DNA from 2 places in the Paenibacillus sp. FSL F4-0122 genome. Region 1 is predicted to be linked to the other one. Evidence: riboswitches for the same ligand, from Rfam matches in the RefSeq annotation. Region 1 holds a riboswitch; the other holds the start of a gene.

Region 1 (8,186 bases):
ATTTGAAGGCGTCATTCCTGGTTTGTGGCGGCGTTACAAGGAGAAGGAAGGAGAAGCTGGTACACAGGAAAAAGACGGCGGATTTTTTCATGAGCAGCAATGCCCGGAATGTCTTGGCGCTCGTTTAAAAAACGGAGTTCGTCTCGTACGGGTAGCTGGCGTATCGATTACGGAGGTATCGGATTGGTCATTAAGCGATGTTTACGAGTGGACGAAAGGCTTAGAGGCGGCTTTGCCCGCCGAGGGACTTCATCTGCTTGAACCCATCCTTCACGATATGCCTACCCGACTAAAAAGGATTATCGATGTTGGTCTAGGTTATCTTTCTATGAACCGTCAGACGGTCTCCTTATCTGGTGGAGAGGCACAGCGGCTGCGCCTTGCCTCATTGCTGGGGTCAGGTCTGACTGGAGTGTTATACATTCTAGATGAACCGACGACCGGGCTTCATCCGCGGGATACTGTTGGCCTCATTCGTGTGCTTCAGGAGTTACGCGATTTGGGGAATACGGTGCTCGTTATCGAGCATGATATTGAGATGATGCGCGCTGCCGATCATATTATTGATATGGGTCCGGGTGCTGGTCTGGACGGCGGGCAAGTTGTTGGCGAGGGCAGCATTGAGGACTTGATGGCAAGCGAGACTTCCGTTACGGGAGCCTATCTTAGAGAAGAGCGTCATAAGACTGCTGCATATGTTCGCCGGAAAGGTGACGGAAAACAGATCACCATCCGACAGGCTCAATACCGGAATATTGATATCCCGGAGGTTTCATTTCCTCTAGGTTGTCTAGTTTCTGTAACTGGGGTTTCGGGTTCAGGCAAGTCGACGCTAGTCTTTGATATTCTTGCGCAAGGTAGTGCGAAAGAACATGAGCAAACAGGCCGTGCGGAGATTGCAGGCTTAGATCAGGTTGGAAATATAGTGATTTTTGACCAATCGCCCATGGGTAGGATGTTACGTTCTAATGTAGCGACATATACAGATGTTTTCACACATCTGCGCCAGCTGTTTGCTGCATTGCCGGAGGCGAAAAAAAGAAAACTGACCTCCAAGCATTTTTCCTTTAACACACCGGGTGGACGCTGCGAAACCTGTCAGGGTCTTGGGGTGCTGACTGTAGACATGAATTTCTTACCCGATTTGGAGGTTAAATGCCACGTTTGCAAGGGGAGAAGATTTACGGATGAGGTTCTCCAGGTGAAATATGATGGATATTCCATCTCGGATCTGCTGGACATGTCCGTGCAGGAAAGCTTACCAATTCTTAAGTCGGAAGCCAAAATGGCGGGGATAATCGAGACGTTGTGTGAGGTGGGTCTCGGTTACCTTAAATGGGGACAATCTGTCAAAACCTTATCCGGTGGTGAAGGGCAACGGATTAGACTGGCTAAAGAGTTGAGCAAACCTTCCAAAAACCATACGCTCTATCTGCTCGACGAACCAACAACAGGCCTTCATCCGTCAGACATCAGGCAGCTCCATACCTTATTGAGCAAATTGGTTGATACGGGAAATACGGTCGTGGTTGTGGAGCACAGCTTAGAGTTGATTCGGGAGTCCGACTGGGTGATTGACATTGGCCCTGAAGGTGGCGTTGTGGGCGGTAAGCTTGTAGCTGAAGGTACACCGGAGCAGGTTGCTGAAGTGCGGGAATCCTACACAGGGATGTTCCTGAAACGGATTCTGGCTGAGGGGCTATAATCAAAAAAAGGAGGTGTCCAAAAGCCATGAAAATGGCTAGGACACCTCCTTTTTTGAACTTAAACCAACCACTGCTCTCAACTCTAAACTTCGTCTGAACGTTTGAACCGATCCCATTCACGCGTACTTAACACTTTCGGAATAACAGATGATCATGAGTCGATGGTGTTTGATCCGCAGATGATTAGGATACGGTAGCATTAGACAGCGAAAGACTATGCTTCGGCGTATCGGACTCAGCGGACCTTAAATGCAGGAAAATCCGCCATTTGGAGTATTATCGGACCGCATAGCTCCTATTGGCGAAAAAAACGCCTTATAAGAGCCAGTTTCTAAGAAATAGCTGCACTGGAGTCCGATGGATTGCTGAAAAGGCGATAAATTAGTAAATAGCATCATTGGAGTCCGAAAGCCTCAGCAGGAGATCATGGTGTCAGCAGCAGTAGCAGTAGCAATAGCAATAGCAATAGCAGTTGACCCAGCGAATGACTATGCTTCGGCGGTATCGGACTCAGTAGACCTTAAATGCAGGAAAATCCGCCATTTGGAGTATTATCGGACCGCATAGCCCCTATTGGCGAAAAAAACGCCTTATAAGAGCCAGTTTCTAAGGAATAGCTGCGCTGGAGTCCGATGAGTTGCTGAAAAGGCGATAAATTAGTAAATAGCGTCATTGGGGTCCGAAAGCCTCAGCAGGAGATCATGGTATCAGTAGCAGTAGCAGTAGCAATAGCAGTTGACCCAGCGAATGACCATGCTTCGGCGGTGTCGGACTCAGCAGACCAGTGAATGACCATGCTTCGGCGGTGTCGGACTCAGGAGTCCAGCAAATGATCATTCTTCGGCGTATCGGACTCAGCGGACCTTAAATGCAGGAAAATCCGTCATTTGGAGTATTATCGGACCGCATAGCCCCTATTGGCGAAAAAAAACGCCTTATAAGAGCCTGTTTCTAAGGAATAGCTGCGCTGGAGTCCGATGGATTGCTGAAGAGGCGATAAATTAGTAAATAGCGTCATTGGAGTCCGAAAGCCTCAGCAGGAGATCATGCATCTAGCGCAGCTTAATAATCGAGCAGACGTCCGTTATCATGCCATTGCCCGTACATTTTATTTTCTTTAGTGTTTGTTATGAATTTGTCTAATTTACTCTTAAATAAATCTGGCTGATGTTTATTGCTTTGGATCGTGTCGATCCGAACTCTTTTATAAAGGGGGGGAAAGGCCCGGAAATTCTCATATACTTGCCTGTCCTCTTTTAGCCTTTGCTCTATAATCTTATCTACTATAAAAGAATCAGGGTTCATATCAGGAAGTATCCGTTTTCCTTCAGCACTCATTAACCCCAGCTTTTCGAGGCGGCGGACCCGTTCTTTGTTCAATTCAGTCCAAGAGCTTTTTTTACTTCGGGGAGAGAGTCTTTGCGCCAGCTCTGTTTCCGAAATTTTCTTTTTCACTCCATCGATCCATCCAAAACACAAACATTCCTCAACTACGTCCAAATATAGCAACGTTTCTGGGTTTGGCTTCATACTAACGAGTACCCAACAAGATTTTTCAGTCTTACAATTCTCCTGCAGCCAAACTCTTAAATCTTCTCTCGTTTTTACTGTAATTAGATTTTCAATCTCCATAATTAAAATACAATTTCCTTTCTAGGTATGGAGTGGGGCAGATTGCCCATTAGTGTTTAAATAGCTTCCGCTGTTACCTGATACCAAAAAAGAGAATAGTCATTCATGGTGGAAGCGTGGCCTAACTGCCGTAACATAGTAGATATATTACCTCTATGATAAGTCCCGTGATTGACGACTTGCAACACAATTTCTGATAGGCGTGTTTGGCGGATTCCGGCGAATGGATTGTCAAGCAGAATGGTTTGCTCCAAATCGGATTGGTTGTGTAACCATTCTTTGTATTGTTCTGATAGCTGGGCAAAGATATTTACGTATTCATCCACAGAATCTAGAATGCTCAAATTTAGCGGGATACTTTGTTGAAAAGCCTCAGGCATGGCAGTGCCCGTTAAAACAAGATACCAGATCGTATCAACCGCATAGATATGGCTAAGGGCATGAGCGATGGTGGGAAATGAGCTGTTCACTTCTTGACTTAGCACAGAAGCCGGGAGTTCCTTGATTCTCCCCAGGATAGTTTGGTTTGCCCATGTGTGGTATTTAAACATTTCTACTGGATAATTTGTCATTCGTATTGTCTCCTTTTGAATTGTCATGGATTTGTTTTTGTTACTGTTGTTAATATAAAAGAAGAAGTATGACATCAGACTGTCATACTTCTTCATAAAGTTTGAGTGTGTTTTGAAGCTGCTCTTTTAAAATACCTCGCAATGCAGGGGGTTCGAGGACTTCGGCCCCGCTGCCGAAACTCAGCAGAATGGACCAAAGCCAACGAGCTTCCAATGGCTTATACACAGGAATTCGCATCGTCATGCTTTTATCGGAATGAAATTCCTTATCGACTTGGTGAAACTGATCCAACGCTTCTGCCAAAGCCTCAGGTCCCACCCGTATCACTACTTCCTCGACCTGATCTACCCTGTTTGAACAGCCAGCCTCTTTGGGTACTTCATGTTGTGATTGAAAGGTATCCTGCGTCAGGAACAAATTCAGCATCCGGGAAAGACGAAACTCCCGATAATCCTGCCGTGCCCGGCAATAACCATAGATGTACCAGTTGCTATATTTAAAATGAAGCTTTACTGGTTCCATTTCACGGGTTGTACGTTCATTTTTTACACTGATGTAATCAAAACGGACAACATTTCGTTCCGCTATAGCCGCACGTAAAAGAGGAAGTGCGTCAGGATCCGTACGCCGGGTTTCAAGATCCACCGCGAGACTAGAAGTCTGTGGCTCCGTTCCTATCGTTTGCAGCCGTTCAATGGTTCCTTGCGTATGCTCATCTTCAAACACGGAAGAGAGACTGTTAAGTACAGTAATCAGAGAAGTGACATCATACGAACGGAGCAGGCTTTTATCCATTTTATATCCGTCCATAATGCCATATCCACCTTTAGTACCCTGATACGTTACGACCGGGATGCCAGCGGCACAAATCACATCGATATCCCTATAGATTGTTCGCTGGGAAACCTGAAACTCTTCAGCCAGCTTGGAGGCAGATAAAACTTCGTGGTTCAATAGCTTGTAGATCATAGAAATCAATCGTTCCAATTTCATGTGTGCATTCCCACCCATTAGTTCATTTCGTGTTACAGCGTGATTATATCATAGATTTTTTCGGGCTAATTTTGGGAGGGAGGAGTTTTGTTGTTGGTGATGAAGAAATATCCTATGACAGAGTCTGACAGAGCCGATTAATTTATTTACAGATTAAATCCGCAGGCTCTGATAAATGATTAACAGAAATAATAGCATCGTTTTTTTCACAGGTGGGGTCCAATATTGCTCATTCCCAGGCAGGTCATCGAACCATTCGGCGTCCTTTGGACAATCTAGAATCATGAATTTTCCGTATTCCTGATCTCTGGATTGATGGTATTTGAGATAGGCTTTCCCGTTATCAATGGCGAGAATTTCTATTTTTCCTGAGGTGTGGCTCATGGATAAGCGTACTCTTTTGCCAAGTCCTGAGGTTCTAGCTTTGGCTTCTTCTACAATTTGATAGACTTGCTCGAGCGGTAATACGAAATCCCGGTTTCCGGCAACGGGCCGGTTCACAAAGAAGTAGTAGGGTGTAACGCCAGCCCATGAAAGTCGGTCCAGTAGTTCCCCTAAAATAATGGGATCATCGTTGATGCCTTTGAGGATGGGAGTCTGATTTACGACAATTGCCCCTGCGTTGTGGAGAGCTTTAAATGCTTTTTTGGCTTCAGGTGTGATTTCACGAGGATGATTGATGTGCGCCATAACATAGATTCGTTTGTCTTCGGTAGAGTAAGTACGAATCAGCTCCAGCAGCTCTTCGTCTTCAGAGATCCGCATCGGATTAAATACGGGAATTTTGGAACCTAGTCTAATGATCTTAACATGCTCAATGCTTCTTAGATTTTCAATAATGGATCTTAGCTTCGGTGTGGAGAGAATTAAACTATCCCCACCCGTAAGAAGTACGTTGTTAATCTCCGGATTCTTTGCGATATACTCCAAGCCCGGAGAGACATCAGCCATCGCCTCTTTCACGTCATTTCGGAACAGACGCTTACGGAAACAGTAGCGGCAATAAGCCCCGCAGACCTCGGATACAATCAGTAGTGCAGTGGTTCTATACTTGTACTGACAACCAGGTACCACATAATTCGTGTCCTCATCGGAGGCGTCCCAGCGCCCATACTCCAGCAGTTCACCTTCGTTAGGAATAACCAGCTTACGGATGGGATCATCTGGATCATCCCAGTTAATCAAAGACAGATAGTAGTCATTTACACGAAAAACAAATTTGTCTGTAATTTCTTTCAGATTCTCTTTTTCCAGCTCAGACAACATAGCTATTTTGTTAATATCCGTGAAGTACTTTACCTTTTGCACGTACATCTCTCCTTTGTCTCGTAGTGTGAGAAATGAGGGAGCCTTAGTGTCAAAGGCCAATCTACTGCCAGCAGGGTCCAAAAAAAGCACAAAAAGAGACCCTTAGCAAGGGTCTCTGGTTATGTAAATAACATGAAAAGCAGACCCATCCACTGCTGACGAGGTTAGCTGACGGACTCGGGTAAGATGGTACCCTACATTCTAATGCTCAATGATTCGCCCCAATAAACTGGTTCCCCCGCTTTTCAACTGTAAAAGTTGGAAATTAAGCGTAGATAAAGTATACCCTATCAAGTTTTGATAAGTCAAAAGAGAATCCTAGATTCACCTTCAATTGCTAGCTACTTCCGCCGAGTAGTTTAGGCAACAGCGTTAGCAGCTTCTCCCGGGTTAACGCATCACTAGAGTTCCATTTGCTTCCGTCGAGCAGATAAACATGTCCCTGACGTACTGCCGGAAGAGTGTTCCAAAGTGAACTGTCTAGTAATCGTTCCATCGCAGCTCGCGAGTCTTTGCGTTCCGGAATGAACATGAAGATATGATCTCCGGCGTAGGCAGGCAGTCGTGTTGGATCAACTTCGGCGAACCCTAACTCTTCGTCCAATATGGCTTGGATCTCTTCGGTCGGTTGTAAACCACATGGGGCATAAAGCGCAGTGGAGAATCCGGACATTCCCATAGCATATAGATGATCTCCATGATCATAGACCAAAGCAGAGGCGGTTTCTCCAACTTGGAGAGTTGTCGAGTAAAGCTGCTGCCACATGGCAGCGTTTTTGATTGTGAATGACTCCAGCCATGCTTCGGCTTCGCGCTGTTTACCTAGCCAACTGCCTAATGTCCGCATTCGGTTGTCGAGAGGCGCAAATGAATCAAAGGTGAGTGTCGGAGCGATACCAGAAACTGCTCTGTAGGCTCTTTCATCACTATTTGCCAAAATGATCAAATCTGGGTTTAGGGAAGCGGTCAACTGCGGGTCCAGTGGAAACCCGACGTTGGCGAGCTTCTTAAGCCGATGTTTATAGACGCTGTTCCGGGCGAATGCTTCATCTCCACCGATAGGCTTTACACCTAACGCGAGAAGGTCGCCAAGTGTCTCGCCATGATAGACAATACGTTTCGCTCGTTCAGGAATTTCCACCTCATGACCCGTCCAATCCTTGACGGTAAGCTTACGACCTTGCTGATGTGCATATTGTCCGGGTGTAACTCCGGTTTTTTGCCGAAAGCGGCGGCTGAAATAGTATTCATCCGAGAAGCCGACCAGTCTGGCGATTTCCCGCAGTGGTTCAGTCGATTCCTGCAGGAATCGTTTGGAATGATTAATACGCAGATCCGTCAGGTATTCAAGCGGCTTTTTACCCGTAAGCTGCTGAAAGATCGGTGTATATTGCCAGATTGATATTCCCGCCAGTTCAGCTAACTGCTTCACGGTGATACTCTCTGTATAATGCTCCTGAATGAATGTTATGGTCTTTTCTACGGATTCCGTAGGACTTGGCAGGTGTTTGGAAGGGTAATTATGCTCAAAAAGTAACAGCAGCAATTCTTGGAATTTTAATTGTCGCTTGAATTGTTGTACATCATCGGTGTTATTCCTGTTCATGAGCAGGTCTTCGACTAGTCGGATTACCTTGGTGAACGGGTGCACAATTAACTCCCGTCTGCCGGAAAGCAGCTCTCCAGAATATCGTTTAGGAAGCTTGGTTGTATAAATTGCTGTAAAGGTGATGAGGTAATAATACAACGTCAGCTCCTGGTTGTTCGTACTATAGGAGATTCCAGGAGATAGTAGATAACATTTATCCGTACTTAGTATCACGCTTTGATCATCGAGGTTCAATTGTCCGTTCCCTCCAGTAAATATGAGAAGGGTATAGTCCTGGGTTGTACGCGTTATAGAGCTTGAATCGGCAGCTTGAATCATCAGTTCGGCCTCGTTTAGCTGAAATAGCAGAGAGTGGAGTGGGGGGC
Region 2 (8,186 bases), 5.1 Mb from region 1:
AATTGGTGTCGGTGAGGTGGCGATCTGGCAAGTCATTGTATCGCTGCTGATCCTGCTTGTGACTACCTTCATCTTCGGATGGCTGGCAGCCAAGATCTATCGTACCGGCGTACTGATGTACGGCAAACGCCCAAGTATTAAAGAAATCAGAAAAGCGATGAAAGCATACAAGATCTAAGAAGGCCTCATATAACTTTTAAGGAGTGCTAATGATGTCTACAAGCGAACAATATACCATTATGCTTTTAATGAGTTCGGTATCACTGGCTTCGGTTAGTAGAATGCTTCCGGATGGCTCCACTTTTATGGATTTCGTTCAAGGCGTATTGACCGGTGTTGCTATAGTGGGGATGTTGGCAGGATTGTGGATGTACAGTAAGGCGCGTAAGAGTAAGGCACAATAGTAGGTACTGAATTTTCGGGGGGGATCCTAACAGCCATTTATGGTTGCTGGGATATCCCCGTTTTTGCGTTGGCAATCTCTTTGTATACGAGCTGATATAGCTAACGGACCCAGCAACACTTAAATGCAACAATCATCGAGATTTGGCAAGATATCGGACACAATAGTCGCTATTGGCATGAAAAACGGTGAATTAGTAGCTCTTTTAACCAAATAGTTGCACTGGAGTCCGATACTATGCTCAAAAGGCGATAAACGTGCAAATAATGTCATCTGGGTCCGTAAGCCTTGCCTTGGTGGAAGATGATTAGGGCCTGCTTGAAGACGATCCGAGACGCTCATCGCTCGGGATTTCTACTGGAGTCCGAACGCCGGCCAAATTTGAGGAAAAGCTTCAATTAAAGGCTCCTGAGTCCGTTAGATGCTTCATGCGCTTAAAGATCGTCTGAATTCTAGTCAGTGACTAAATTATAGAAAGATTTGCGCTCGTTCGTATATCCGCTTGGTCGGTCATCTGCTCCCGTACAGCTCTAAGCTGTGCTTTCAGTGCAGGAACACTTTTTTGCAGAATAATGCTTATTTGAGAAAGAGGCAGCTTTAAGCCGTACCACAATACCTTCACAAGCTGTTCCTCCCAAGGTAATCCCTTAGCCGATAGAAGAGAGCGCCGGGCAAAAGAATCAGCACACTGGCGAATACAAGTGCGGTAAGCGTGGATAGAGAATAACTGAGGGTCGAAGTTATCCTGACGATATATTTTATGAAGCTCTGTGAAGGTGCGGATAGTAACCTTGTCTGCCTCATTAGATTGTTCTAATAACATGGAACTGAGTACGTAGACTTCATTAGTATACTTTTGAACACACTCTGCAAATTTAGCACTGTAGGTGGACACGGGAGGTAAGGGGTCAGGCATGGTGAACACGATCCTTTCAGAATGAGAGATTTGCTTGAATCTATAATATAGAAAAGTAAGAGATGGATTTATTGATAAGATCGGCGGTGTCTGGTTCCGGGCAACTGTGTTTCTGCTGGGAGGCAGTGGAAAAAGCTTTGGAAGGTTTGTAGTAGAGCCGTTCACTTCTGGAATTGCTCCCCCCAGCTGCAACACTGTACAGACGCCCTTGCTGAATATGCCCAGCCAAGGATTTACCCTGGAGCTTGGCCTTTAAATCCTGCAAAGCACCCTGAACTAGCTCAAGCTTAACCTGCTCCCAATCTGAACCTTCGCGGCGGACCTTATCCAGCGCTTCCTCAAGACGGCAATGACAGATAGCCCGTAAAAAAGAACTCCATTTAATGAGATCGAAATTTTTGGTGTTGGCAGAGATTAGACAAGCCCCCCAACTGCAACCTCCCTTACAGGTGAGCTTCAGAATACCATAACGGCAGCCTTCAGCCCCTTCCATTCCATAGTGAATAGGCTCGGGTTCATCCAATACAAATACTTCAATGCGGGATAGTCTGCGCTGGTCCATAGTAGGGTTCCTCCTTAGATTTCCAAAAGCTTTAAGTCTACATGATGAGTGACACTAGCCTTTTCTACACAAGCGAGCATTTCCATTTTATTCTCACAGACTGCGGTATGCTCTAGCCATAGTCGGAACTTCTCTTTCCGTATAACAGATAGATGTAAGGGAAAGGTGCTGCGGGATCTCAAGACATACCAACCGGCGCTTACATCTTTCCAAGGCTCCTTGAAGGCTGTAAACCACGGGAGTTTTTGATGCGATGACCAATCCTGCTGCTGTTGTTGTTCTCGAATTTTTTTATATATTTCATATACAATCTTAGAGTCTAAACAGTCTTTACAAGAAGAAGGTGTACTGAATTGGCGAAGGGCTTGGATCTGGTTCTGGCCAAATGCATAACCTACAATGTACCTGTGATTATTTTCTTCGAACCACAAGGCCCCGAAACAAACGTAATTTAGACTTATCGGCTCAAGCAGCCCTTGATGTATCCCTAAATAATAGTGCTTCAAAACATTCACCCCATCCAGCGTGCTATCACCTAATAGGCTCAGGTAACGCAAAAACCGCAGCAAGAGGAGGACCTCTGCTGCGGTTTTGGATTACAGGCAGATATACCTGGGCCAAAGCGTGGCGGATCAAGGGTCTCTCTCTTTACGCTTACGAGGTTAGCTGTCGGATTCGGACGGTGAGAGTCGCCCTACCTATTGAGACTTACGCAGTCTCCTTTGGATTCACCCCAAGTAGGCCAGGTGGCCTGATGGTTCCCCCGTTCCCTGCGAATGCAGGAACTCAGCGTTGATTGTTTTTCATGAATTAGATTCAACCCGAATCATACTCTTTTCAAGATTTTCTGTAAAAAACGGAAAATGTTCTTTTAGAGCGATTTTAACCATATCCTGCCGACTACGACTGAAAAACGAGGTAAATAGGTATTTATGGCGTGTTATCGCGCCTCTTTCTCGCTCAACCTCTGCTTCTTGCGTTTCAACCTATAAAGGGAATTTGCAGTATTTTCACCCTAAAAAGGTGAATAAAATCACATGGGTTATAGATAGCGATTAAACGCTCGAAACTCGAGTAAACAAGAGATATAGAGAGATTAGATATCAAGTAAGCGCTATCTAATGGGAAAATAGTTTTTAATTTGCATTATTTTGGCATCATTCAGGTTTTACAAGTCTTCGTGCATAAGAGTATGATTACTCCTGTTTCAACGACAATCGAATATTTGATCCGCTTAATTTCCGATAAGGAAAGCGGGGGAACCAACAATCGGCAGCCGATGTGAGAGTCGGAAGCTGATTATGGGGTGAATCCTGTAGAGGGTGCGAGTGAGTTCGCATCTATACAGGTAGGGCGACTCTCACCGCCCGAATCCGACAGCTAACCTCGTAAGCGTATGGAGAGAGGATGAGTGCAATGTGACCGCTAGCGAGCCACAGAGGAGATCCTTTGTGGCTTTTTGCTGTGCTCTTAGAAGCAAAGCATTTATGGAGGCCTCCCCCAAGAGGTCGCTAAATTCATCATTAGCGGTATTTGTAAGGCAGCGTCTAATGACGTGACACAACCGAGCTTTAGGTTGTGCCCGAAAATGACGATAGGTCAACATCCTTTCGGAGATTTTCGTTGCCTCCTTGTTGTAAATGAGCAGGAGGAGAAAAAAGAGATGACGGATCAGAATGAATATGTGCTTGTATGTGCGCCTACAAAGGCGGGAGAACATTTCATTAAACTTCTGAAGTTCAGGGGTATTAAGATGGCGGGATTAACCAACAATCTGGCTGAGAAGGCTTTACTAGAGGAGCTCGGAATCGAGCAGGTTATTCTAGTGGATACCCGCCATCAGAGCACTTGGTTTCGCCCATCGTTCCCGGTAGGCAGGGTATATCTGTTTGAGAGCAGCTTTCCGCTTTGCTGCCGCTATATTCAGATGTGCCGTACCTGGACGACACAGCCAATTTTTGTGATTACAAGTTCTATAAATCCTAGATTGGTCTATAAAAGACTTGGTGCGAGCTATGTAATCTATTCCCATAGTGGTGATGCTGATTTTCTAATCGATAGATCACCTCATCAAGGATAATGGAAGGAGTGCGGAAGATATGATGGATCTGTATATGGTGGCTTCGTTAGCTGTAATTTACGGGTTATTTTATGGCTTTATGCGCTGGTGCGCAGGTGTAGTTGAGGATACGGGGAGGGATAAGCTGTGATTCTAGTAATCGCTGTTACCCTACTGTTGTTTATATATCTGGTTTACGCGTTGATTCATCCTGAGAAATTTTAAGGAGGGGCATTCATGGGCATTTTGCAAATAGTCGTCGTAATTGTAATTCTCATCTTGTTGGTCAAGCCGATGGGGACGTATTTATATCATGTATTTTCTAACGAACCGAATCGTACGGATCGCTGGTTTGCAGGCACAGAGAAAGGTATTTATAAGCTGATCGGCCTGAAAAAACGGGACGGAATGTCCTGGAAGAAGTATGCACTCAGCTTTGTTTTAACTAATATCGTACTGGTTGCTTTCAGTTATATTTTTCTAAGATTACAGCGGGGATTGCCGCTGAACCCGAATGGAATTGCCGATATGGAACAGACGCTTTCATTTAATACGGTGATCAGCTTTATGACCAATACGAACCTGCAGCATTATAGCGGGGAGACGGGACTATCGTATTTTTCACAAATGGCAGTCATCACGATGATGATGTTCACGTCTGCAGCGAGCGGATTTTCTGTTGCGGTTGCTTTTGTCAGAGGGATTACAGGACAGAAATCAGTCGGGAATTTTTTTGAGGACTTCGTAAAAGCACATATTCGTGTATTCATTCCATTAGCTCTGCTAGTTTCATTGGTGCTGGTAGGATTGCATGTGCCACAAACGCTCAAGCCATCGCTTGAGGTCACTACACTCGAAGGGCAGACGCAACAAATCGCTATCGGTCCAGTCGCTTCTTTGGAGTCAATTAAACACTTAGGTACGAATGGTGGCGGCTTCTTCGGAGCCAATTCAGCGCATCCTTTTGAGAACCCTAATCCACTTACGAACGTTCTGGAGATTCTCTCTATGTGGATGTTGCCAGCCTCTTTGCCATATATGTACGGGTTGTTCGCTAAGAACAAACGTCAGGGCTGGGTGATTTTCACAGCAATGATGACCTTGTTCGTTCTGCTGCTGGGGCTGAATTATTATGCGGAAACTAAAGGGAATCCCGCTATTAATGCGCTGGGGATCGAGTCTTCGCAAGGCAGCATGGAAGGTAAAGAGGTACGTTTTGGGATCCCGCAATCTTCGCTGTTCACTTCGGTAACAACGGCAGCTACGACAGGTAGTGTTAACAATATGCATGATACGCTGACACCGCTGGGTGGCATTACCCCTCTGGCCCTAATGATGCTCAATAACGTCTTCGGGGGAAAAGGTGTAGGACTAATCAATATGCTGATGTATGCCATCATGGGCGTCTTCTTATGTGGACTAATGGTTGGCAGAACACCAGAGTTTCTCGGGCGAAAGATAGAAGCCAAGGAGATGAAGCTGATTGCGATTGCTATCCTTGTGCATCCGTTCATTATCCTTGTACCAACAGCAGGTGCGTTCTTAACGGGCTTGGGCAACGGTTCCATTACGAATCCCGGATTCCATGGACTTAGCCAAGTGTTATATGAATATGTCTCTTCTGCCGCGAACAATGGTTCAGGATTTGAAGGGCTTGCGGACAATACCACCTTTTGGAATGTTACAACCGGGATCGTAATGCTGCTTGGCCGTTATGTCTCTATAATCGCAATGCTGGCAGTTGCAGGTTCACTGATCCAGAAGAAGCCGGTTCCTGAGACGATTGGCACATTCCGCACAGACAATGGTCTGTTCACCGGAATTCTGATTGGTACGGTAGTGATTATCGGTGCGCTGACGTTTCTGCCGGTCATTGTGCTCGGCCCGATTGCAGAATATTTGACCTTACGGTAGGAAGAGGGAGAACAAGATGAGTACTGTAAAAAGAAAAAAGCTGCTGACGGGACCCATACTCCTAAGCGCTGTAAAGGATAGCTTTATTAAGCTTAACCCGGTGACGTTAATCAAAAATCCGGTCATGTTCGTAGTCGAAATCGGCACGATTATTGTATTGCTTATGGTACTGGCCCCCGGATATTTTAATGCAGAGAAATCGGTAGGCTTCAATATCACGGTGTTGTTCATTCTGTTATTCACAGTGCTGTTTGCCAACTTCGCTGAAGCGCTGGCTGAAGGCCGCGGGAAGGCCCAGGCGGATTCGCTTAAGAAAACGAAACAGGATATCACAGCTAATAAGCTCGTTGGAGGGTCTGTGAAGACCGTTTCTTCCTCCGAGCTGCGGAAAGGAGATATCGTGATCGTCAGTCAGGGAGAACTTATCCCTGGCGATGGTGAAGTGATTGAAGGGCTGGCCTCCGTAGATGAATCGGCAATTACAGGTGAATCTGCACCTGTTATTAAGGAAGCCGGCGGAGATTTCGGCTCAGTCACAGGCGGCACCCGGGTAGTTAGTGATGAGATTAAAGTCAAAATTACCAGTGATCCCGGTGAGTCATTCTTGGATCGGATGATCTCCCTCGTTGAAGGGGCGAAACGTCAAAAGACACCCAATGAAATTGCACTAAATACACTCTTGATCAGTCTGACGTTGATTTTCCTGATTGTAGTAGTGACCTTGCGGCCAATTGCGACTTATCTGGGTGTTGATCTAGATATTCCTGTTATGATCGCCCTGTTGGTCTGTCTGATCCCGACCACAATCGGGGGACTGCTCTCCGCTATCGGGATAGCAGGGATGGACCGCGTCACACAGTTTAATGTCCTTGCTATGTCAGGGAAGGCCGTTGAAGCTGCCGGCGACATTAATACAATGATTCTAGATAAGACCGGTACGATTACTTTCGGAAACCGGATGGCGAGTGATTTTGTGCCAGTTGGAGATGAAACGGAAGCTGAGCTTACGGCTTGGGCAGCTATTAGTTCGCTAAAGGATGAGACTCCGGAAGGACGTTCTGTTATTGAGCTGGCTAAGAAGCTGGAACGCAGCTATGACAGCAAACTTGCTGAAGGCGGAGAGTTCGTAGAGTTTAAGGCTGAGACCCGGATGAGTGGTATAGATCTGCGGGATGGACGATCTGTTCGTAAAGGGGCAGTCGATTCCGTGAAGAAATGGGTACAGTCGAAGGGCGGAGTCATTCCCGCGAACCTCGACAGTAATTCCGATGCTATCGCTCGAATGGGGGGGACCCCGCTTGCTGTTGCGGTAGACAACCGGATTTATGGACTTATTTACTTAAAGGATACAGTTAAGCCAGGCATGAAAGAGCGGTTCGATGAGCTGCGAAAAATGGGAATCAAGACTATCATGTGTACAGGGGACAATCCGCTGACCGCAGCTACTATTGCCCGTGAAGCAGGGGTAGATGATTTTATTGCAGAGAGTACACCTGAGGATAAAATAGCGGTTATCCGCCGCGAGCAGAACGAAGGCAAGCTGGTGGCAATGACTGGTGATGGAACGAATGACGCACCTGCCCTTGCCCAAGCTGATGTGGGCTTAGCGATGAACAGTGGGACTACAGCCGCTAAGGAAGCAGCAAACATGGTTGATCTGGACTCCGATCCCTCGAAGATCATTGAGGTTGTAGCTATTGGTAAACAGCTACTGATGACACGGGGCGCGTTGACAACGTTCAGTATTGCGAATGATATCGCTAAATATTTCGCAATTATTCCGGCAATGTTCATGCTCGCCATTCCTGAAATGGAAGCTCTGAATGTCATGGGATTGAGTTCACCTAGCTCGGCAATTATATCTGCATTAATATTTAATGCGATTATTATTCCGCTGCTGATCCCATTGGCTATGAAAGGTGTCTCGTATAAAGCGATGAGTTCTACGAAGCTGCTGGGACGTAATATTTTTATCTATGGTCTAGGTGGGGTAGTCGTTCCTTTTGCGGGCATCAAACTTATTGATTTGCTCGTAAGTGTATGGATATAACAACGGATTAACTAATCATTGAAAGGGTGAGAGCATCGTGAATAACAGAAAATCGATTGCGGACGCTGAAGAACAGTTGTCATCATCGAAGGGTGCTAATTTCTTTATTATATTACGGCTATGTCTAGTGTTTGTTGTTCTCTGTGGAGTGATTTATCCTCTGACTACTACAGCGATTGCTCAAGTTCTGATGCCATCGCAAGCGAACGGCAGTCAGCTGAAGAATGACGCTGGAGTAGTAGTGGGTTCAGAACTCATCGGGCAGAGCTTTACGGACCCGGC

Evidence for each region. Region 1 has a riboswitch for cyclic di-AMP ahead of MHH49_RS30010 (KamA family radical SAM protein). Riboswitches for the same ligand answer to the same signal wherever they lie in the genome.
Region 2: it holds a riboswitch for cyclic di-AMP, as region 1 does, so the genes downstream of both, MHH49_RS07240 (hypothetical protein) here and MHH49_RS30010 (KamA family radical SAM protein) in region 1, are expected to answer to the same signal.

What each region holds. Positions count from the first base shown of each region.
Region 1 covers NZ_JBBODI010000001.1:6,796,638-6,804,823, reverse strand. Annotated here, with positions in the region: gene uvrA (excinuclease ABC subunit UvrA) at 1-1,705, shown strand, start outside; gene MHH49_RS30025 (YdeI/OmpD-associated family protein) at 2,769-3,338, opposite strand; gene MHH49_RS30020 (DinB family protein) at 3,395-3,910, opposite strand; gene MHH49_RS30015 (helix-turn-helix transcriptional regulator) at 3,993-4,904, opposite strand; gene MHH49_RS30010 (KamA family radical SAM protein) at 5,058-6,218, opposite strand; cyclic di-AMP (ydaO/yuaA leader) riboswitch at 6,351-6,494, opposite strand; gene MHH49_RS30005 (AraC family transcriptional regulator) at 6,550-8,186, opposite strand, start outside.
Region 2 covers NZ_JBBODI010000001.1:1,714,469-1,722,654, reverse strand. Annotated here, with positions in the region: gene MHH49_RS07265 (ABC transporter permease) at 1-178, shown strand, start outside; gene MHH49_RS07260 (hypothetical protein) at 210-404, shown strand; gene MHH49_RS07255 (hypothetical protein) at 867-1,319, opposite strand; gene MHH49_RS07250 (hypothetical protein) at 1,360-1,881, opposite strand; gene MHH49_RS07245 (hypothetical protein) at 1,896-2,450, opposite strand; cyclic di-AMP (ydaO/yuaA leader) riboswitch at 2,519-2,683, opposite strand; cyclic di-AMP (ydaO/yuaA leader) riboswitch at 3,103-3,292, shown strand; gene MHH49_RS07240 (hypothetical protein) at 3,545-3,961, shown strand; gene kdpF (K(+)-transporting ATPase subunit F) at 4,088-4,165, shown strand; gene kdpA (potassium-transporting ATPase subunit KdpA) at 4,178-5,854, shown strand; gene kdpB (potassium-transporting ATPase subunit KdpB) at 5,871-7,904, shown strand; gene kdpC (potassium-transporting ATPase subunit KdpC) at 7,981-8,186, shown strand, end outside.